DNA from 2 places in the Paenibacillus xinjiangensis genome. Region 2 is predicted to be linked to the other one. Evidence: riboswitches for the same ligand, from Rfam matches in the RefSeq annotation. Region 2 holds a riboswitch; the other holds the start of a gene.
The links. Region 2 has a riboswitch for FMN ahead of ribD (bifunctional diaminohydroxyphosphoribosylaminopyrimidine deaminase/5-amino-6-(5-phosphoribosylamino)uracil reductase RibD). Riboswitches for the same ligand answer to the same signal wherever they lie in the genome.

Region 1: another riboswitch for FMN. It lies ahead of AC6ESP_RS19985 (DMT family transporter); the one in region 2 lies ahead of ribD (bifunctional diaminohydroxyphosphoribosylaminopyrimidine deaminase/5-amino-6-(5-phosphoribosylamino)uracil reductase RibD).

What each region holds. Positions count from the first base shown of each region.
Region 1 is NZ_JCAALS010000021.1:36,429-48,095, forward strand. Features, by position in the region: gene AC6ESP_RS19970 (general stress protein) at 1-162, shown strand, start outside; gene AC6ESP_RS19975 (DUF5662 family protein) at 325-474, opposite strand; gene AC6ESP_RS19980 (GNAT family N-acetyltransferase) at 492-1,025, opposite strand; FMN riboswitch at 1,310-1,455, shown strand; gene AC6ESP_RS19985 (DMT family transporter) at 1,593-2,537, shown strand; gene AC6ESP_RS19990 (ABC transporter substrate-binding protein) at 2,611-3,567, opposite strand; gene AC6ESP_RS19995 (FecCD family ABC transporter permease) at 3,589-4,599, opposite strand; gene AC6ESP_RS20000 (FecCD family ABC transporter permease) at 4,596-5,600, opposite strand; gene AC6ESP_RS20005 (helix-turn-helix domain-containing protein) at 5,744-7,360, opposite strand; gene AC6ESP_RS20010 (Ger(x)C family spore germination C-terminal domain-containing protein) at 7,666-7,857, shown strand; gene AC6ESP_RS20015 (4'-phosphopantetheinyl transferase family protein) at 7,896-8,588, opposite strand; gene AC6ESP_RS20020 (MBL fold metallo-hydrolase) at 8,613-9,557, opposite strand; gene AC6ESP_RS20025 (ROK family protein) at 9,668-10,876, shown strand; partial or broken gene AC6ESP_RS20030 (hypothetical protein) at 10,871-11,065, opposite strand; gene AC6ESP_RS20035 (aldo/keto reductase) at 11,118-11,667, opposite strand, start outside.
Region 2 is NZ_JCAALS010000004.1:148,979-160,645, forward strand. Features, by position in the region: gene AC6ESP_RS05980 (nucleoside recognition domain-containing protein) at 1-237, opposite strand, end outside; gene AC6ESP_RS05985 (D-alanyl-D-alanine carboxypeptidase family protein) at 258-1,439, opposite strand; gene ytfJ (GerW family sporulation protein) at 1,614-2,072, opposite strand; gene AC6ESP_RS05995 (DUF2953 domain-containing protein) at 2,045-2,734, opposite strand; gene scpB (SMC-Scp complex subunit ScpB) at 3,212-3,811, opposite strand; gene AC6ESP_RS06005 (segregation and condensation protein A) at 3,780-4,559, opposite strand; gene ribH (6,7-dimethyl-8-ribityllumazine synthase) at 4,653-5,120, opposite strand; gene AC6ESP_RS06015 (bifunctional 3,4-dihydroxy-2-butanone-4-phosphate synthase/GTP cyclohydrolase II) at 5,148-6,389, opposite strand; gene ribE (riboflavin synthase) at 6,432-7,109, opposite strand; gene ribD (bifunctional diaminohydroxyphosphoribosylaminopyrimidine deaminase/5-amino-6-(5-phosphoribosylamino)uracil reductase RibD) at 7,125-8,231, opposite strand; FMN riboswitch at 8,389-8,596, opposite strand; gene AC6ESP_RS06030 (peptidylprolyl isomerase) at 8,631-9,062, opposite strand; gene lysA (diaminopimelate decarboxylase) at 9,118-10,449, opposite strand; gene AC6ESP_RS06040 (spore germination protein) at 10,596-11,667, opposite strand, start outside.

The sequences.
Region 1 (11,667 bases), on a different contig from region 2:
CGCTATGTCCAAGAAGGCTCCATTCTCGTCTTGGTTGATGCCGATGCTGAGCGGAGCAAGCATATCTATGACACTTTCCGTACAAATAATTCCCAGAATGCGTCAACATACACCTATGAGCCGAATACTCAGCAAGGCGTCCCGGATCATATTATTAAATAAATATAAATACTTAAAATGCAGGATTATCACTCCAGCTACGTGCTGTGAGTGATAATCCTGCATTTTCTACTTTTTCATCAGAATTTCAAGTTCTTTTTTCGTTTCGGGATGCAGCAATATAGTATCCGTAAGGTTCAAAGTCGGTTCCTTCACTTTTCTCCCTCATTTTCTTGAAAAGGAGCGCCAATCACAAACCATTTCTATCAAATATTTCCGAGGCATTGGTAATGCTTGTTTTTCATTTGGACTGATTACCCAATATTCCCAGTGGTGTTTATTTGCATGCTGATGATGAAGCCAAGCATATTTCAAACTGTTTATTCCTGTTTTTAACCTAACATCTTCTCATAAATACGAAAGCCATCTACTTCCCCCATGAATTCGTACCCGATACCACTGTAGAACTTATTCAAGGTTGGATTATTGCCTATGCAGTCCAGCCGAATGCGATTCTTGTTCTCGAAGCGAATACTGGAATCGATAAAACGCATCATTTCCTCACCCAGACCTGTGCCTGCATAATCACGATTAATCGCAAGTCTATGTAGATAGACAGCTGATTCCATGTGCTGCTCATGCTTGCCCCACAGACGTAGATCCCAATCGCTTGGGCTCTGCATGAGTATGACAACGCCAGCCAGCAGCTCATCCTGCTTGAAGACCACGACCTCTCCCTTGGATACATAGCCAATCATATTATGGTGATCTTCACCGGTGAGCAGGCCGCCCCATTGCGTAGAGCCCTTGCTCTTAAGCCAAGTGGCGGTACGAATAAGCAGCTCCATGATGAGTGGAGTATCCTCCACCTTCGCTTGGAACGCTTGAACAGCGGAATTAACTTGAGAATGGGGAATGGTGAACATACCTTACTACCTCCGATATTTGCTGGTTGATTGATTTTATATAAAACTAACGTTTTATTCAGACTCGTTTCAGGTTCGAGCCATACAATACGAATAACTCCTATTTCGATATAGTTTTACTCTCTGGTCCGCCCCTGCTAGGCGGGCTATTTTTTTTGGCGCTATCCCACTTTATAATGTTTCGAATAGTCTATCAAGCTTTTTTGTCTGGATTAGAATTGGATTGGAACTAGACAACTCGGATAAATGGGAATATAATGAGCAAATCTATTAAAAAACGGAATAACGATCTTCGGGGTAGGGTGTAATTCCCAACCGGCGGTGAATGCGAAGAGCATAAGCCCGCGACTCTCTGAGCCGACAACGGTACGGGGACTGACTTGGTGCAATTCCAAGGCCGACGGTATAGTCCGGATGGTAGAAGATCATCATTGAATCAAGAGAGGACTGTGCGCTACAGGTCTGTCCATATTGATTTATTTGATTTGCCCCGATTCGCTGCAATTCGCGAATCGGGGTTTTTATTTGCATACCCAGTCGTTCCCGTAACAAAAGGAGCAAGTCGTCATGAGTAACATTACAGCATCACCACTCGTCAAATTCAAGCCGATTCGCATGGAATTCTGGCTTGTCGTGCTGGGAGCAGCACTATGGGGCATTGATCCTCTTTTCCGGATTATTTTGCTCAAATCACTTACTTCCACTCAGATTGTACTGCTGGAGCATGTTATTCTATTCGTTGTAGCATTTCCGGTCCTTTGGAAGAATCGTGCAGAGCTTCGAGGCATTAAGCTTCGTCATGCAGGAGCACTATTATTCATCTCATGGGGTGGTTCAGCACTTGCCACCATCTTATTCACGCTTGCGCTAAGCCACGGCAATCCCAATGCCGTATTGCTGCTGCAGAAGCTGCAGCCCCTATTCGCTATTGTCCTTGCGAGGCTAATGCTCAAAGAAATTTTGCCTAAATTTATCAGCCCCTTCCTCGTGCTTGCGTTGGCTGGGACCTATCTTCTCACCTTCGGATGGACGATTCCATTCGGACATGTGAACGAGTTCGTTCAGATCGGCAGCCTGCTGTCTCTAGGAGCTGCGGTGCTATGGGGCGGCTCGACCGTCATGGGCAGATATTTGCTCGGATCGATGAAGTATGAGACGGTTACTTCCTTAAGATTCATTCTTGCTCTGCCTCTGCTCCTTGCTATTACGTTCTCTGAAGGTCAGAGCTGGCATCTGCCGGCTGGTGCATACAATACCAGCTTGGTCTTCCTTAACCTGATTCTTCAAGCGCTGCTTCCCGGACTACTAAGCTTACTGCTCTACTATAAAGGCTTAAGCGCGATCAAAGCCTCCTACGCAACGCTAGCCGAGCTTAGCTTCCCGCTTGTCGGCGTGCTGCTCAACTGGGTCGCCTTCGGACAGATCATTACACTCCCACAGCTTGCAGGATTTATTATGATCTGGATTACACTGTTCTTCATCTCACGTCAGACTGATACTGGGCGGCCATGACCCCGAGCAGATAATTAAACAAAGGTATCCTAGAGGCCATATGGCCTCTGGGATACCTTTTTGTTCAACCTTTTTATTTACTGAACAGCTTTACTGCGTCATCCAAGGCCATTCTATGTCCGAGAGATGAATAATCCAGCCATTTCTGTCCATCCAATACGTACACATGATTGTTTTTGACGGCCTTCAGATTTTGCCAGACCGGGTTGCTCTCAAGCTCCTCGAAGTTGCCCTTCGCTTCATTGCCTTTGCTAATAATTACGAAGATGGCATCCGCATTGAAGTCAGGCAGCACCTCCTGTGAGATGACAGCATACGGCTCGTCCACGATTTTCTCAACGCCATCTGCCTGCTTCAACTGAAGATCCTCATATAGGATCGGTCCTACAGGACGCTTCATTCCCATAACACGCAGCTCTTTGGCGGTCATCCGAATCGCCATCACCTTAGCATCTGCCCCAAGCTCCTCATTAATTAAGCCCTTAACCTGCTTCGCCTTCGTCTCATATTCTTGGATAAAAGCTTCGGCTTCCTTCTCGCGTCCAACGTTCTCAGCAATGCGATTCAGATGATCCCGCCAAGTGCCAGTGTCCATATCAATGCTGATCGTTGGAGCGATTTTCTCGAATTTGCTGCTATCATTGCCCGTATACACTTCATCGATATAGATCACATCTGGCTTTAACGCCAGCACGGATTCCATATCAGGATCTGTAACAACGCCTAGCTTCGCTGTTCCTTGCAATTGATCAGCAACATGCGGTAAAAAGTCCTTCACATCACCGCCAACAACTGATCCGGCAGGTGTAATGCCAAGTGCGAGCAAGTTGTTCGTCATATGGATGGACATGGATGCAATTCTGGCATTCGGATCATGTATAATGGCTTCTGAATCCGCTTCGGCCGGCGACGCTGTACTGCCAGTTGTAGCACCCGGGGTATCCGTGCTATTATTCTGGGCTTGTCCGCAGGCGGATAGTAGAACCATCAGAACCAAGCTGACTATCCCTAATATTCTTTTTTTATTCATCACGTAGATATCCTCCAACAATTAGGTTTTTCGAAATAGTAAATACAAAAAATAAGGACCGCCGATAGCGGCTACCACGATTCCCGCAGGAATGGAGTTGGGCTGAAAGATCGATCTTCCTATTGTGTCGGCAGTGACCAATATGACCAGGCCCACAAGAGCAGCCACCGGCAAGAAATGCCGATGCTGAGGACCTGCTAATCGCTTCGCGATATGAGGTGCTGCAAGGCCGATAAATCCAATGCCTCCGGCCATCGATACACTGGCACAGGACAGCATAATGATTCGATTCCTTGTGACGAAGCCGCCCACACCACTCGCAATTTCATCTCCAAGCATGAACAAATCCAATGTTCTAGATTTGGAATAGATGAATGGAACAAGCACAATAACCCAAGGCAATAATGCCCACACATTGGCCCAATCCCTTCCCCATACACTTCCCGCCAGCCATCTTGCCGCGAATGTGTAGGTATCCTCATCTAATCGTAAGGACATGAATAGCGTAACAGCGCTTATTCCCGCCTCAATCGCTATTCCTACCAGTATAAGACGAATTGGCAGCAGCCCTTTATAACGGTCATACGCGAACAAGAAGATAATCAAGGCTGTTAACAGCCCACCTAGGAAAGTGAACAATGGAATAAGCAGCGCGACAGAGCCTTCCATTGAACGAAAAAAAGAAACAAATACAATTAACCCGAATGCCGCTCCGGCATTCAATCCGAGAATGCCCGGATCAGCAAGCGAATTGCGAGAAACTCCTTGCATAACTGCACCAGAAACCCCTAGCCCGATACCTGCCAGCATCGTAATGACGATCCGCGGCATCCGATAATCGAATAGAATCATCGTGTCCTCTGGAGTACCTGCTCCGAATAACGTAAGCCACACAGTCGAAGGACTTAGACGTATCGTGCCTGTATTCAAGCTTATAGCGATGACTAGCAATGCAATTAGAAGCAGAACGATGCTTGCGATGACCGCTCTTACTGATCTTCTTCTTTCTAGGCTTGCGATCCTCGACACTATAGCTCTCTCCTTTCTTTACGTGCCAGATAAAGAAAGAAAGGCACTCCCACTAAAGCGACCATTGCTCCAATAGCGAACTCTCTAGGCGGATTAACAAGACGAGCTGCAAAGTCTGCCCACACGAGCAATATGGCTCCCAATAGACCTGACAGTGGAAGGAGTATTCGATAATCTCTTCCTGCCAAGCGTCGTGCGATATGAGGAATGATCAGGCCAACGAAGCTGATTGAACCGGCAGCAGATACCGAGGAACCAGCAAGAATAACCGCTGCCGTCATGCCCAGCAGCCGAATTATAGCGATACGAACACCTAGATTCGCAGCAGATTCATCACCGAGCGACAGAAAGGTGATGGATCGTCCCATCCATATAGCCCACGTGACCGTTATGAGAACGATAGGAATAAGCAGCTTCAAGTGCATCCACTTCACGCCAGCTAACCCTCCAGCATACCAGAATGCCAGATCTTGACTCAGATCGTAATAAATGGCGATACCGCTGCTGAAGGAATGCAGGATAGCTGCTACGACAGCACCCGCTATAGTTAATTTAATGGAGGATAAACCTCCCGGCGTGACCGTTCCCAACAGGAAGATAAGTAAGGTACTCATTGCTGCCCCTATGAAAGAAAAGATCATCAAGCCCGAATAAGAAAGACCAGGTACAAAAGCAAAGCAGATCGCTACGACAAAAGCAGCCCCCGCATTCACACCCAATATACCGGTATCGGCCATTGGGTTGCGCGTTACCCCTTGCATAAGGGTGCCCGCTACAGCGAACGCCATACCTGTAATGACGGCGCCTAACACACGCGGCAATCTTAGTTCATGGACAATTTGATGAGAGGTTAATGAAGCATTATAGTGGAATACCGCACTCCACACCGTCTCCAGACTCAAGCTCTTAGCGCCATAGGATACCGCCATAAATATGGACAACAGCAGTGCCGCAATCGCCCCTGCAAAACACAGATAAATCGAGTATGTTCTCTTCCATTTCATAAGCGGTTTGTTAACGATGCCTCCTCATTCAAAAGCAATATTGATAATCATTATCAACTTTATTCATTATAAAGCTTCCTCCACACACGTACATGACATTATTCAAGATACCAGAATGGATTTTTCCAAGATTGCTATCTCTCCTAACGGAATCGATGCTCGATTTCATCCAGCTGCTGATTAAGCAAATTAGGCGCATATGCAATCCATTTATCCCATTCCAACCAATAAACCCGCTTATGGAGAACCGCAGCATGCTGAGTCCAGGCTGTACGCAGTAGATGCATGGCAAGCTCTCGATCAGACTCCGTCTCTCCCGCTATGAATAAGAAATCCGAATGATAGTCCTTCAGCAGCTCATTCGGTGTAATCTCACTCCAGTTATAGCCTGCTCCTCCCGGATGACAGTCCAGCTGTTCACGAACCCTATCTGGAGGCGTCAGTTGCAAGGATCGATAGAACACATGCCCTATATTCCTCTGGCCGTATATTCTCAGCTGATTTTTTTTGACAGCCAATAATGCAACCGTACCTTCTCCGAAGGTTTGCTCTACCTTTTGTCGAACCTGCTCTGATTTCTGTTCATGTTGATCTATCCATTCCAACGCTTCCTTCTTCTTACTCACAAGCTGAGCAATCTCTAGCAAATGCCAGAAGACATCATTGCGCGTCCAGGGTATCGAGATAATCGGAGCGATATCGTTAATATGCTCTCTCGCCATGGATAATACATTATCCTTGCATATAATGAGATCCGGCTTCATCTCGATGAATGACTGACGGCTAATGATCCATGGCTCGGAGGCGTGATTCGGAAGCGATAAAGCATGCGTAGCCATAGGCAAATAGCGATTCATCTGCGCTGCACTAGGTATAATGCCAAGTGTATACAAATGATCCGAGTAAGGAGCAGATAAGGATATGATCTTAATATCATTCTTCTTAATATAGATACTTGGAGAGTAGCCGCTTGTCTCCTTGAAACGCCGGCTGAAGTAAAATTCGTCCCCATAGCCAACATCAGCTGCAATATCGCGAACTGGCTTATCTGTAAGAAGCAGCAGCTCCTTGGCTTTGTTCATCCGAAGATGAGTGAGGAAGGAAACAGGGGTCTTATCCATCGTTTGTTTGAATAGCTGCGAATAGTATGAAGGATGCAGCTGTGCTAATTCCGCCAGCTGCTCCACACGGATCGGTTCCCGATAATGATTCTGCATATAGTCAATCGTCAGCTTCAGGCGATCCTCCAGTTCATTGCGAATAACTGGAGCGGTAGAGAGCAGCAGTCCTTCCAGCACATCATGCAAGTACTGCTGTCCCAGAAAGCGATTGCGGGCCCCTTCCAGCTTCCATTCATCCATAAGCTGCATAAGCGGGCGCTTGAGGAAGCTTCCTTTTATACGAACTGGCCCCTTGAGCGGGAGCTCCTCTTCACGTTCGAACGTACGGCTGCTGCCTGTTTGCTCAGCTTTGCGATAGATATCAAAAGAAACCCAGATCAGTTCACTCCTCTTAGCAGCAGTCTGTTGAAGCTCCAGTATCGACCCCGGAGAATACAAATATACGCAATCATGCTCGATAGATGCCCATCTACCATCTACAAGGAGCTCACATTCTCCTTGTCCGGCGTATAGAAGCAATTGATGAACTAAAGGCAGCTTTCCATCAGCCCAACCGGGCACGTCACTCCCTCGATACACATCTATAATTTCGAATATCGTATCCTTCAAATAATCTGATGTTGTATGGCCTTGGCTCATTCCGGCTGCCTCTCTTCCTATTCCCTGTTATATCCGATCTTACTTCGTCTATTTTCACTAGTATAACAGAAAATTTAACTTCCACTCGCTGCATAGCCCACACGTGCATAGTCCAGTTATAAGTTGGTATAAATAGCTGCGACTCATTCGATATTATCGCATCCCTATGGGCAAGGAGAGATTCCTGCTGATTTAACAGCCATTACAGACTATTTACAACATATTTCACAGATACGCCCGACTTAATTGTACGCAAGCTGACGATCAAGCAGACTGGTAAGAAGCCAGCATAAGTGTCGGAGCAAATGAAGCTTCAGCTGGAGGCACTTGTTCGTCGAATCCATAAGCATAAGATTGATCCCATTGGTCTGGGGCTGTATGCAAGAGCTTTTGAATATGAGGCTTATAAGAAGGATGAAGATCATTGGGGAGAAGCTCTGGCGGATGCCGAGGTTGCTATTAAGGTAGATCGACGATCGGGGCTATGGGGCCAGTAAGGTAACGTAAGGCTGCTGATGCGCAAAAGGAACCCTATTCATGATGGCTCCAGCTCCTGCATCAGCTCCTGATAGTCGACGATAAGGATGTCCCTAGGCGCCTTACTGCCTCTCGTGCAGACAGCAACCTTGTAATTGGACTCGATAGAATACGTATGGAAATATGGAGCGTCCCCTACCTGATTCAGCAAGCCAAATTGCAGGCCTGAGCGGATAATGGTGAAGCTGTCGAGTGGGATCGACAACCCTCTTCCATCCGCTTTTATATAGCTCTCCTTCAAGGTCCACAGCGTGTAGAAGTATTCCATTCTATGCTCTTCACTCTGCTGCATCAGCTGCTCGTACTCTTGAATAGAGAAGGCATGCCTTGCGATGTGTAAATCGACTGGAGCCATTAGCTCGACGTCAATGCCTACAGAGGCATCATCTAATGCCACAACAGCCCACTGCCCGGAGTGGGCGATGTTCGCGCAGACACCAGCGGGAGTAGCAATCGAAGGCTTGCCGTACTGTCCTGTTGAGAGGACAACCTCCTGATCTGTTCTCACCCTCCCTTCACGCACTAGCATCCTTCTTAACAGCAGCTCGGCGAACAAAGATCGCAGCCTATCCTCTTGTTTATGAAATCTGCTGATTCGTTCTCTTTTGAGCACATCTAGGCGAGCGAGGAGTCTGTCATAGTCCGTTCTTTCCAGCTGGTCCGGTATTTTCGTTGCGAACAATCTCAGCATGAGAGATCCTCCCCCGTTATCGTGCTAATCTTGCTGTGATGCGAATAAGACTTGCCCAGCAGCTACTCTTGAAGACAACTCGCCTTGTGCCCGCAAATACGTTAATCGAGCAAGGGTCGACTGAATTTCCAAGGAATAGGTGTAAGCTGGATCTGCATGTGGATATATGGCTCTACTGATGTCACCAGCGGTCATTTCATTCGAGCCTAGCACATCTAATATCTGATATAGACGCCGATCGTGTCCATCCTTTAGCTCCGTCACACGCTGCTTCAGATTAGGAGTGACCTCGCCATGTCCAGGCAGTACCAGCTTCACAGGCAGCTCTGCAACCCGCTCCAAGGAATGAAAATAATGCTGCAGCGGATTGCCGTCCTCTTCTGAGGTAAAGGTAAGGACCGGCGAGAAATCGGCAATGATATGATCCCCTGCAAGGAGGTAGCTGCTATTATAATAACAATAATGATCAGGAGCATGACCGGGAGTCCAGATCGCCTCATACCACTCATCACCAATTCTGATCTCATCACCATCCTCAATAAGCTCATCCGGGACCAAATACTGCTCTGCTGCTTGCTTCAGCAGCTGCTTATAGGATATAGCAGCGCCACCATGCTTCAACAGAAAGCCATATGGCTCATCCTCATGATGCTTATGGGTCACCCATTGCAGCTTCAGGTTATGTATTCTTTTGTATCCGATCGCTGGCATCGCTACTGGAACCCCTAACCGCTTCTGCAGCCAGCCTGCCATCCCAATGTGATCCGGATGCGTGTGCGTCAATACGATCTTCTCTATTCTAAGTCCGTCTGTAATAAGCTGCTCCCACAGGAGAACGGCCTGCTCGGAATATACACCTGTATCCACTATGGTATAACCATTCGAGCCCTTTATCACATACACATTCACATCCCCTTTCGGGAATGAGATGATCAGCTTCTGAATGGAGCTATCTACTGGAATCAGCATCTGTCTCTATCGTCACCCTCCTTCATCACCTGCTTACTATCCGTGTCCAAATAAGCTATAATGAACTGACCTCATTCGAGGTCTGAATTCTAATGAAAGGAAGCGTTCAGGTGGACAAACGACCGCATCCTATGCCAACAACCGAACGGTTAATATATGATCTGGTTGCAAGCAAGCCATCTATTAGCAAGGCTGAGCTCTTGTCGCAGCTTCCACTGCTGAGCAGTACCACATTATCACGACTCCTAGATGAAATGACGAGCAATCGACTGCTTATCGAATCCGGGCTTGGCCAATCCAGAGGCGGCAGAAAGCCAATTCATTATCAGATCAACCCGCATTACGGTTACATATTTGGCCTTGAAATTTCTAGAATGTATTCTACACTTGCCCTATTCGATATGCAGATGAACGTGAGATCGAGCACCCGTTGGCGGATGGACGAGACGATGACAACCGAGCAATTCATTGACTACGTACATAAGTATATCAAAGCTTTTCTAAGTGACCATCAGATCCCCTCCGAGCAAATAATCGGCATCGGTATAGGCTCAGTAGGACCGCTCGACAGAGAGAATGGCATTATATTGAAGCCGCATCATTTTCTTGCCAATGGCTGGCTGAATGTTGAGATCTGCAAGCTGCTCGAAGAGAAGACTGGGTTCCAAGCGAAGCTGGACAATGGCGCCAACATGGCGCTGCTAGGTGAGCATTGGTCTCTGCACCGCCATGTTGGCGGTGCCCTCAATCTGTTGTATGTCCATGCTGGCACAGGACTTCGCTCAGCGATGATGTCTCATGGCCGTATTATCTATGGCTCCAATGACATGGAGGGCTCTATTGGTCAAATGATTATTCAGATGGACGGGCCGAGGCTGCATGATTACGGCAACTATGGCGCGCTTGAAGCGTTCGCCTCCGTTCAAGCGCTTGTGAAGACTGCACGCACCCATGCCAAAACAGGCCGGCATCATCTGCTGGAGAAATACAATGTGCCGCTGGATCATTTGAACTATGATATTCTAGCCAGAGCCTTGGCAGATGAAGATCCATATACGACCGAGCTATTCCTCCAATCGGCTGCTTGCCTCGGCATTGGATTAGCGAACTTCATTAATATGTTCCATCCCGATACGGTTATTCTTGGCGGGGTTCTTATCAATTCCTCCGATCTGTTCTTCCGGATGGCAACAGATATCGCTAGGAACAATATTTTCTATTATCCAGAGTATGAGCCCAAGTTCACGAAAGGGCATCTCAAGGAAGATGCCATTGTGACTGGCTCGGCCATCATGATTCGCAATGCATTTGATCTATAGCTTAATGGGATAGCCATCCACCCAGGATTGGTATCCCATTGCTCTACATTCTATAACATGAAAAGTGGTCCCCGCTCCATAGCCATCCTTCACTTCGTGAACGACAATATATTCGAACCCATTGGACGTAAGCGTACGTTCAAATTCCTCTATTTGGTACAGTCGAAGGGGGACATCCATCAACTCCGTCTTCATGACTTGCCCATCGCGAATGGATTGATTTCACTAACCTCTATTTCGCTTATGTAAGCTTGAAGCTGCTAAGCTCCGCTATTTCCCCCGGCGTCAATTGGAACCGCATAGCATTGCACATTTCGGTCGCATGATGCGGCTTGGATGCGCCAGGAATAGCGAAGACGGTATCGCCATGTGCATGAATGAGCCAATTAAGAGCAATCTGCGTAGGCGTAGCATCGTACAGAGCCGCCAGCTTATCCAATTGTTCGATTAAGGGTCTCGTTCGCTCTAGTGCTGAAGGCTTAAACCCTCCCATCCGCTTACGTATAGGCGACAGTCCTTGCAGCAATGCAGGATTATTATGGAATTTACCGCTTAGAATGCCTTGCTTGAGAGGACTGTAGGCAATAATCGCGATTCCCAGCTCCTGCGCCGTCTCAAGAACGCCATTATGCTCGATCCGCCTGTCTAACAAGCTGTATGGCATCTGATTGGAGGCGAGGCGCAAGCCGTGCTCCCTCAGAGTCCGATCTGCTTCACGCATTTTGTTCGCAGAGAAATTGCTTACCCCAATATGGCGAATCTGCTTCTGGTGCACAAGCTTCGCCATCTGC
Region 2 (11,667 bases):
GAACAGCAGCCTCACGATAGGTCCTAGCAGATGAGCAAGCTTCCTCAGAAGACCTGCATCATCTGCTATTCGCATCATGCCTAACCAGAATACCATGATGCTGATTAGACCAAAGCTGATTGTTACTCCTGACTTAGCCCCTTCGAATGCCGCTTGTGTAACAGCGTCGATCTTCCCATTAATTGCCGCCGATATGACACTAATAACGATAAAAAACAACCATATCCAGTTCACCATAGAATGGCCTCCTCCCCCGATTAGCCAAATAATGCTCGACATACAGACATAATGGAAATGATAATTGAACGGCTTGTACGTTGTGCTTCCCGATAGTCTGCCAACGAAGCCTCCGTCATCGGTGAATGCTCCGGCAGCTTAAGCCGGCTGCTTCCTGCATCATAGACCGGGATAGAGCCTACTCTCTGCCCATTCAAATACCATTCCAGCGCTCCGCGTTCACCCAGTGCATAGCGTGTCGTATTGATATCCTCGATAACCAGCTTGGATTGAAGGCTATCCTTCTCCTCTTGTGTTAGCGGGTATTGGAATGTCTGACCAACAGCATACGGATACCCTGTCAGTGTTTGTCCTTTACTAGCCACTTCAACCAAAGGATAGTTCTTAAATCCCCAATTCAGCATCTGCTTGTGATCCGCCCAATCATCCCCATCATTGATCGTTACAGCAGCAAGCTGTTGACCGTCTCGAGTAGCTGAGCTAACCAGACAGCGTAATGATTTTTTCGTATAACCGGTTTTGACACCATCAGCTCCTTCATACATGGAGAGCATTTTATTTTTGTTCGTCCAAGTATATTGCCATTGCTCATGCGGATTAGGAACTTGTTTCACCTTCGTGCTTACAATTTCTGCGAATACCGGATTTCTAAGTGCGTAGGCGGTCAGCTTGGCAAGGTCATTGGCTGAAGAATAATGCCCATCCTCATCCAATCCATGTGGATTCATGAACTGACTGTTGTTCAAGCCGAGGAAAGACGCTTTCTCGTTCATAAGCAGCACAAATCCTTCCTCTGAACCGCCAACATGCTCTGCTATCGCAGTTGCAGCATCATTGCCTGAGCGTAGCATCAACCCGTATAGCATGTTAAGAAGCGTCATCTCCTCATCCAGCTGCAAATAAATCGATGAGCCTTCTTTACCGACAGCACGCTTGCTTGTCTTCACCATATCAGACAGCTTGCCATGCTCAATAGCTACTATCGCTGTCATAATTTTGGTCAGACTTGCTATTCTCATCGACTGATCGCCATTGCTGCTGTAGATCAGCCGGCCTGATTTCACATCAATAACTGCCGAAGCCTTCGCATTCGTATACAGAGACTTAGGAGCCGTGTACACCATAGTCGGCACGCTTGTCCAGCTTATGAAGCTGAGTAGGAGCAGGCCAATTAAAATTCGGCTGTATTGTCTTCCTTTCATGATCAGAAGCTTCTCCTTTCTGTTGTATGAGCTTTGTGGTAAACAATCTTGTACATTATATGCGCTTAGGACCTCATTCAGTCACGTTAAGCAGCATCATTTTGTTTGTCTTTCCATTCACGTGCTTTTTTATCCCTCCCACAAAATGAAAAACTGCCCTTGCGGGCAGTCTGCTTAAATAAGAGTATCGGTTCCACTCGTAATGTAATCACTTGTAGTGGCTGGCGTCTTTATCATCGACTGTACCTTATCAAATACCTGAGGAGCCGAATCAATAATACGTTCCAGCAAATGCGTCTGATTGTCGAGCGGAACAATTTTCACGCCTTGAGTGCCGACAACTAGGAAGGCAATTGGTGTGATAGATACGCCGCCCCCGCTGCCACCACCGAAGGGAAGGGATACGGATGCATTGTGGTTATTGCCGTCAGAAGGAGATGAAGAGCTGTCCGACCCATCGAATCGGATATCGCTACCCCCTGCTACAAAGCCAAAGCCGACTTTGGAGATTGGCATAATGATGCTGCCGTCAGGCGTCTGAACCGGATCGCCTACGATCGTATTGACATCGACCATTTCCTTAATATTTTCCATTGCGGTTTGCATTAAGCCTTGAATAGGATGTTCTGCCATGCTTTAACGCCTCCTTTCTCTTTCCTTATACGGACTAGAAGTTGCAGTCCGGCAAGGATAGCATAACCGAAGGGGATTTGAGCTATGCATGACCATTCTGTAGTAAAACAAGCCTTTTGATAGACGGGCTGCACATCCAGCCGAGGCTCCGCTCTTAGCTTAACCATCTGTGAGATAACGCCAATCATCGTCGTCTTAATAGACCAAATAAATCCAGTTGTCATGGCTGTCCACATGGCGTCTCCAGTGCCAACTGAGGTTGTCCACTTCCATTCTGTCAGCCTCACCTTCGTTAGAGTATTTCTGGCCCAGCCCTTCAAATTATTGGTCATATGTACGATTTCCTTCATTTTGTCTACGGCTTTGGCAATTTTATCCGAATCGATCTCGTCATCCTTCTCATTCTTGCTTATCATACCTGGCCTTGATTCTTCCGTCTGCTCATGGATACGAAGGGATAGCCCTTTGAAGTTGATCGTGGGAACTTGGACCTGATAACGGAATAATCCGAGAATGGCCTTGACGTCCACTTCGATATTATCATCATCGCCGCTGCGATTCATTCGGCTAGTTATGACTACCGGAGATACGATTACCCCTGCCATGATGAGCAAAAAAAAGAGACCGGCTGCCGTTATCCAACCGTAGGGGTAACTGAGCATGAATGCTTCCTCCGTTTCCCTAATATGGGCCTGAATTTAGTATGACCCGGCGGCCAAATCTCATTCTAAATATTGATGGAATAGTTCTCGCTTCGCGGGAGTATCATTGCTCCGATCGCTGTTGTCCCCGAATTTCTTCATTACAAACCGCTTAGCGGTTGAAATTCGGGGACAAAGGCGAGCGCTTGCGCTTCTCCACAATGATACTCCCGCTCCGCTTCTTATTCCATCAAATTTCTCATTCAAAAAAAAAGCGCTCGAAGAGTTGTTCTGCTCTTCGAACGCTCCGTACCTATACAAGGAATAGTTTCCACTTCGCAGGTGAATCATTGCTCCGATCGCTGTTGTCCCCGAATTTCTTCATTACAAACCGCTTAGCGGTTGAAATTCGGGGACAAAGGCGAGCGCTTGCGCTTCTCCACAATGATTACACCCTCTACGCTCTTATTCGTAGATATTTCTCATTCATCAATGGTGTTAAGGTAACTCATCAATTGTAATCTGCCGTTCGCCTAGACGCTCGAAGAGCATTTGGGTCTGCTCCTCGAGAGCTTCGTCCATATCGACTTGGCCTGGCTCCGGCAATGCCTTGATACTGGATAATCCAAAATAATCGAGGAATGATTTCGTTGTGCCATATAGGATAGGCCGACCAATAGCCTCTGCCCGCCCTACTTCTTCGATAAGATCCTTGGACACAAGCGATTGAATCGCTCGGTCTGTCTTGACTCCACGAATTTCTTCAATATCTATTCGTGTAATAGGCTGTCTGTACGCTACAATGGATAGCGTCTCCAAAGCAGCCTGAGAGATCTGTGACCTTGTTGGGGTATACGCCATCCGCTCGAAATAAGCGGCATGCTCAGGGTGTGTAGTAAGCCTGTAAGCTCCCGCCACTTCGGTAACCTGAACGCCTCTCCCCTCCCTAGCTAAGTCACGATGCAGCTCGTACACTAGATCCGCTGCAAGCTCCGCATCCAGCTCCATAATATCGGCGAGCTGACGCTTGTTCAAGCCTTCGTCTCCAGCCATGAATAGCAGGCCTTCAATAATTGATTTCAATTTCGGATAATCCACTGTCCGCAGCTTCTCCTCTCCAATGAATAACGATATCTTCAAACAGCTGATGCTGATAACAACGAATATGCTTCATCTTCATCAGCTCCAGGATGGCAAGGAACGTAACTACAATCTCATGCTTATGCATATTCTCGCGTATGAGCTTAGAAAACCGAACCGTTTCGAATTGCTTCAGCACTTCGACAATATCTCTAATCCGATCCTTCACAGATATTTCATCCCTCTGAACGGTAGCTACAATGTTCCGCCTTGCCGCCTTTCGTACAGCACGCTGAAAGGCTGCAACAAGGTCCGAAATATGAAGACCTTCAAGCGGATTAGTAATCTGTTCTTTCATGAACGGTGTCATATCATCTGGCTCTCTGGAGAATACGAGACTCCGCTCCAGTTCTTTCTCTCGAAGCTGCTCCGCAATTTGCTTGAACTTACGGTATTCTATCAGCTTCTGAATAAGCTCATCTCTAGGATCAAGACCATCATCCTGCCAATCGTCATACTCGTCTTCAAAGACGGGTGGCTTCGGAAGAAGCTGCTTGCTCTTAATTGATAATAGTGTAGCCGCCATCACGAGAAACTCGCTTGTTAGATCAAGCTCCAGCTCCTTCATCGCATGCAAGTACTCCATATATTGATCCGTAATTTCACTGATGGACACTTCATGGATGTCGATCTCAGCCTTATCAATAAGATGAAGCAGCAAATCGAGCGGCCCTTCAAAGGATTCTAGCTTGTAAAGCACCGTCACTTCTTTTTTCCCCCCGCCCAAGCGTAAACGGTGCCGCCCTCTATGAATGAGGCGGCACCGGCAAATGTTCGCGTAACAAACGCATCTATTTGATTATAACAGCAATTTCGTCAAATTGGCCATTTCAATTGCAGAAGCTGCTGCTTCATACCCTTTATTTCCAGCTTTTGTACCCGCACGCTCAATTGCTTGCTCAATCGAATCTACGGTAAGAACGCCGAAGATCGTCGGTACGCCTGTCTTGAGAGCAATAGCAGCCACGCCTTTGGCAGCTTCATTGCATACGAAATCGAAATGTGGCGTTGACCCTCTAATAACAGCACCTAGAGTGATGACAGCGTCGTATTTGCCACTCTCAGCCATCTTTTGTGCAATAACCGGAATTTCGAAGGCTCCAGGCACCCAAGCAATCTCTACATCCTCATCCTTCGCGCCGTGACGCTTGAATGCGTCGAGTGCTCCTCCAAGCAGCTTGCTGGAGATGAACTCATTGAATCTTCCTACTACTACGCCATATTTTAACCCTTCTGATACTAAATGACCTTCATATACGTGTGGCATGTTAGCCCTCCTAAATTTAATTTATCGTTATTCTTGAATTTCTGCTTGTTCAAAGCGCATCATATGACCTAGCTTCGACTGCTTCGTTCGAAGGTAGGCATCATTGTCCTTATTCGATTTCATCTGAATAGGAACACGCTCAACCACTTCAATTCCATAGCCTTCCAACCCTTTGATCTTGCGAGGATTATTCGTCAATAGACGCATCTGCTTAATACCAAGATCCTTCAGGATCTGCGCGCCTATGCCATAATCACGCAGGTCGGCTGGGAAGCCCAGCTTCAAGTTCGCATCAACTGTATCAAGCCCCTGCTCTTGGAGAGCATAAGCCTTCAGCTTGTTAATCAGCCCGATGCCTCTTCCCTCTTGACGCATATAGAGAAGCACTCCGCGGCCTTCTTCCTCAATCTGTCTCATCGCTGCATCGAACTGCGGTCCGCAGTCACAACGATGCGAATGGAACACATCTCCTGTCAAGCATTCAGAATGAACACGAACCAGTACGGGCTGATCAAGCTCGCCTTTCACAAGCGCGACATGCTCTTTACCGTCGATCTCATTCGTGTAGGCATATGCGCGGAACACACCATAATCCGTAGGCATGTTCACATCAATAATACGCTCCACAAGCTTTTCTTTCTCATTACGATAAGCAATCATTCCCTGAATCGTTATCAGCTTCAGATCATGCTTTTCCTTGAAGACAAGCAGATCAGGCATTCTTGCCATCGTGCCATCTTCATTAATAATTTCACAGATGACACCAGCAGGCTCAGAATTGCACATAATAGCCAAGTCGATTGCCGCCTCTGTATGCCCGGCACGGCGCAGTACGCCGCCCTCTTTCGCTATGAGCGGAAAAATATGCCCAGGCTTACGGAAATCGGCTGCAGTCGTCTGTGGATCTATTAAGCCCTTAACGGTCTGAGAACGCTCATAAGCAGATATGCCTGTCGTCGTTGAGATATGGTCAACGGACACCGTGAATGCTGTCCCATGAAAGTCTGTGTTCTGGGTGACCATTGGCGGCAGCTCCAATTGCTCTGCACGCTCTTTCGTTATCGGTACACACACAAGTCCTCTTGCTTCCGTAATCATGAAATTAATAACTTCTGGCGTCGCTTTCGCTGCAAGTGCGATAAGATCACCTTCATTCTCACGATCCTCGTCGTCAACAACAATGACCGGTTTACCCGCGAGCAGATCCGCAATGGCTTCTTCTATTGTGTTGAACTGCAAATCTAGCTCTTGTTCTCTATCGTGTCCCAATTAGCTTCCCTCCTTCTTGTCATATGAAGCATGTATTATCCATTACAAAAAGCCATTCTCACTCAAGAAAGCAGCCGACAGCTTGCTCCCACCCTTAGCTGAGCCCGCAGATCTAGTGTCATTAGACTGCCTGTAATGAAGCAAATGATCAACATACTTGCCGATAACATCACATTCGATATTGACCGTATCGCCTGGCTTTTTACTCAGCAGTGCTGTTTCTCCAAGGGTGTGCGGAATAACGGATACAGAGAAGCCGTCAGGCTTCGTCCCAACTACCGTAAGACTAATGCCATCTATCGTAATCGAGCCCTTAGGTATCACATACCTAAGCTGTTCTGCATCGTCCAGCCGAACACTGAATACGACCGCATTCGCATCTGTTTCTCTGCCAGTAATAACACCCGTTCCATCCACATGACCTTGAACAATATGCCCACCGAAACGTCCGCCTGCCAGCATTGCCCGCTCGAGATTAACCGATTGTCCAGGCCTCAGCTGCTGCAGATTAGAATGCCGATACGTTTCAGGCATAACATCTGCCGAGAAGCTCGTGCGATTGAAGGAGGTCACCGTCAAGCAGACGCCATTCACTGAAATGCTGTCTCCGAGGGCCACACCTTCAGTTACACGCTCCGCCTCTATGCTCAGCACGAGCGCTTCTCCTTGCTTCGTGACCCGTCTGAGTACGCCAACTTCTTCTATCAGGCCGGTAAACACGGGCAGACCCCCTATCTATGAATTGCCGTATACCGGATAACCCGATATACAAATATCTTCTCCTGCCATCTCAACCTGTACATGCTCGAGCTCTACCGCTTGACTCATTTTTTCAAAGCCAGTGAAGGTGAAGGTTCCTGGTGCATCCAAGCCTCCAATAATTTTAGGAGCCATGTAGATCATTATTTTATCAATAAGTCCCGCTTCCAGCATGGCTCCGTTGAGCTTGCCGCCGCCCTCGAGCAGTATTGAACCAATCTCCAGCTCACCAAGCTTACGCATCGCCTCTCCTAGCTCAACCCGCTCTCCGCTTCCACAAGCAATGACTTCAACTCCGGCATCTGCCAATGACTGAGCCTTGGACTTATCCGCATTCTCTGTCGTTAGGATGATTGTTCTTACGAGACCATCCGTTACTAGTCTTGCATCAAGCGGTATCCGCAGTGCACTGTCAACTGCAACACGAACAGGATGAATCGCTGGAACCTCTGATCTTGTTGTCAGCTGTGGATCATCCGCTAATACCGTTCCAATTCCGACCATTATAGCCTCATGCTGATGACGGAGCGTATGTACCTGCTCCCTAGCCTTGGAACCGGTCACCCAGCGGCTATCGCCTGTACGAGAAGCGATCTTACCATCAAGCGTGCTTGCTGTCTTCAGAGTGACAAAAGGAAGTCTTGTCGTTATATATTTATTGAATTTCTCATTCATTAGGCGAGATTGCTCTTCCAATAGCCCCGCTTGAACCTCAATCCCTGCTTCGAGCAGGCGGGCAATTCCTCGTCCCGATACTTGCGGGTTAGGATCAGTTGCAGCTACAACGACGCGAGCTGCTCTTGCTTCGATAATTCGCTCACAGCAAGGGGGAGTCGTACCGTAATGACTGCACGGCTCCAGAGTCACATACACCGTTGCCCCTTCCGCTTCAGCTCCTGCCATATTTAAGGCATGTACCTCCGCGTGTCCAGTCCCTCTCTTCAGATGTGTGCCAACGCCGATGATCCGTCCATCCTTTACAACGACACAGCCAACTACTGGATTAATACCAGTCTGTCCTGCTGCTTTGGCAGCGAGCTCAAGAGCCAAACTCATATAATAAGAATCATTCAGTACTTCCATGAACGCAACAACACCCCCAATGGCAGCAATTGCCTTCGGGGGTGTTGTTAGATAGAGAGCCTATTCGAAGCGTAATGAAATGCGATTCAAACAAACCTAAACAGCTTGTGAATTTAAGCACAAGCAAATAAGCGTGAATGAGCATAAGCTCCGAACGTGTCTCCTTCTCCCATCCAGACTTTACTGTCGGTCCCGGAGTTACACCAGGTCCACCGTTTCCTATTCACGATTGCGTTTGTACGCTCATAATGGATAGGCTACGGGTCACGGACTAACGAGAAAGCGCCGCATGTAGGTTGCCCTATAATGCATGCGCCTGCTCGATCACCGCCGGTTGGGAATTTCACCCGACCCCGAAGGAAAAACCACTGTTACATTATTTTTGTTAGTATCTTATCATTAAACGTCGTAAACTTCAACCTTTTCCATTTTGTCGCGGCCTTGGAATGCATCAACATGCTCCATGCCTTTGGACACTTTGCCAAAAACAGTATGTTGACCATCAAGATGCGGCTGTGGTGCATAGCCGATATAGAACTGGCTTCCACCTGTGTTGCGGCCAGCATGAGCCATCGCGAGCGATCCGCGCTCATGCTTGTTCGGGTTGATCTCACAGTTGATTGTATATCCAGGACCACCAGTACCAGTTCCGTTAGGGCATCCGCCTTGAGCTACGAAGCCAGGAATAACACGGTGGAACACAAGTCCGTTATAAAAACCGTCATTTGCAAGCTTCTCGAAGTTTGCTACTGTGTTAGGTGCATCTTGATCGAATAGGTCGATTAGAACCTCTCCGCCGTTTGCCAAAGATATTTTCGCTTGTTTTGCCATGTATGAACATCTACCTTTCTGTATCCGAATAGTTCTACGTTACCAAATATCGCCTCTAGTTCGCAAGTGTTGCTTTGCGAAGTCTAGCTGGAATCACGTCGTTAGTGACAATGTTCTCAAGAGACTCACGCTTAACAACGAGGTCTGCTTGACCATCTTTCACGAATACGACTGCTGGACGGCGAATCCGGTTGTAGTTGCTTGCCATCGCATAATTATATGCTCCAGTACAGAATACAGCAAGTAAATCGCCAATTTCGGCTTTTGGAAGCTTCAGATCGATAATCAGCTTGTCGCCGCTCTCGCAGGCTTTGCCCGCAACTGTAACGATCTCTTCATTCTCTTCATTGGCACGGTTCGCAAGAACAGCTTCGTACTCCGATTGGTAAAGCGCAGGACGCGGATTATCTGTCATACCGCCGTCAACTGCAATATATTTGCGGACGCCAGGAATATCCTTGCTCGTTCCGATTGTGTAGAGTGTTGTACCAGCGTCACCGACCATGCTGCGGCCCGGCTCAACCCAAATTTCTGGCAGTGGGAACTCAGCTGCTGTGAAGTGAGAAATGATCGCATCGGTAATCGCACCAACGTATTCCGAGATTGGAAGCGGTGTGTCGCCTTCCACATAACGGATGCCGAAGCCGCCGCCAAGGTTGATCACTTGGAAAGTCAGGCCGAACTCGCTGCGAATAGCTACTGCGAATGCTGCTACTTTATCAACAGCCATACGGAAGCCATCTACTTCAAAAATTTGCGACCCAATATGGGAGTGGACGCCGAGCACTTCAAGATTAGCCAGTGTAAGAGCTTCTTGAATGGCTTGCTTAGCCGCACCATTCGCAAGGTCGAACCCGAACTTGGAGTCTTGCTGTCCAGTTGAAATGTATTCATGCGTGTGAGCTTCTACGCCTGGCGTAATGCGAAGCAGGATTTTAACCTTCAAGCCTTTGTCAGCCGCAAGTGAGTTAAGCAAGTGCAGCTCGATGAAGTTGTCGACTACGAAGCAGCCGATTCCAGCTTCAAGAGCCATATTAATCTCATCAGGCGTCTTGTTGTTGCCGTGGAAGTGAATGCGCTCAGCCGGGAAGCCAGCTTGCAGTGCAGTATGCAGCTCGCCGTCAGAGACAACGTCAAGAGACAGCCCTTCTTGCTCCGCAATCGCACACATAGCCATTACACTGAAAGCTTTGCTCGCATACGCGACTTGGAATTTAAGTCCGGAGGCTTTGAATGCTTCCACATATTCTGAAGCACGCTGACGTACTAATGCTTCGTCCACAATATATAACGGAGTGCCGTATTCCTGCGCTAGGCCGGTTACATCGCAGCCGCCAATTTCCAAATGCCCTTCGGCATTGATTTTACTAGTTCCATGCAAGTACATAATTATATTCCCCTCGGCTTTCTCTTCCACTTATAAATAAGATAGAAGATTATAATAGATTCGATTTGCACCAATATCATCAGTATATCGCAATCTATCCCGCAGAGAAATGGATAATTTCACAATTGATTTGCATTTTTATCGTTTCACTTCGTCTGAGGCATTTTATCCCGCTGCTGCGCCCGCAGCAGATTAGGCCTTGTTCTATTTTTGAGAATAGGCTGTCTAATAATAATGTTCCACAGCGCATGCATATCGAACGGAATGAATGGCCACATGTAGGGACGATTGAAGGAACGCTCCATACATAAAGTAACCAGTACTATCGTCGTAGCAATAACGAAGCCTGGAACTTGGAACATGGCCACTGTGACAATGAGCAGTAGCCTCACAATCCTATTCGCCAGACCAAGCTCATAGCTCGGGGTCGCGAACATTCCGATTGCCGCTATTGCCATATACAAAATAACTTCGTTGATAAACACCCCTGTCTGTACCGCTATGTCCCCGATCAATATAGCTGCAACTAATGACATGGCCGTTGCCAATGAGGATGGCGTATGCACCGAGGCCATTCGCAATAAATCCACACCAATCTCAACCAGCAGAAATTGGACGAACAGCGGCAGCTTGCCTGTCTTCGTCGGACCTAGAAATTCAAGTGCTGCCGGCTTCAGCTCCGGATGCATGACGAACAGCAGCCATAAAGGAAGCAGGAACAAGGAGGAGAATATACCGAGGAACCGTACCCATCTTAGATAGGTCCCAATGAATGGGGTTTGACGATTCTCCTCCGCATGCTGCACTAGGTCAAAAAAAGTAGTAGGGAGGATCATGACACTCGGTGATGTATCCACAAAAACGACAACATGACCTTCCAGCAAATGCGAAGCGACAACATCTGGGCGTTCCGAATAACGAACCATTGGATAAGGGTTCCAGCCCCGCTTCACCGTAGCCTCCTCCAGCTGCTTGTCCGCAAGCGGTAGACCGTCCACCTTAACCATTGCAATTTTATCTTTAATGGATTTCAGCAGCTCTTTATCAACCAGATCATTTATATATGCGATGCATACATCTGATTTCGTTCGCGCCCCTACCTGAACAAGCTCATAGCGAAGCTGAGGATCACGCAGCCTCCTCCGAACGAGTGAAATATTTACCATCAGCGTCTCGTTGAAGCCGTCTCTACTGCCGCGTACAACACGCTCCAGCGTC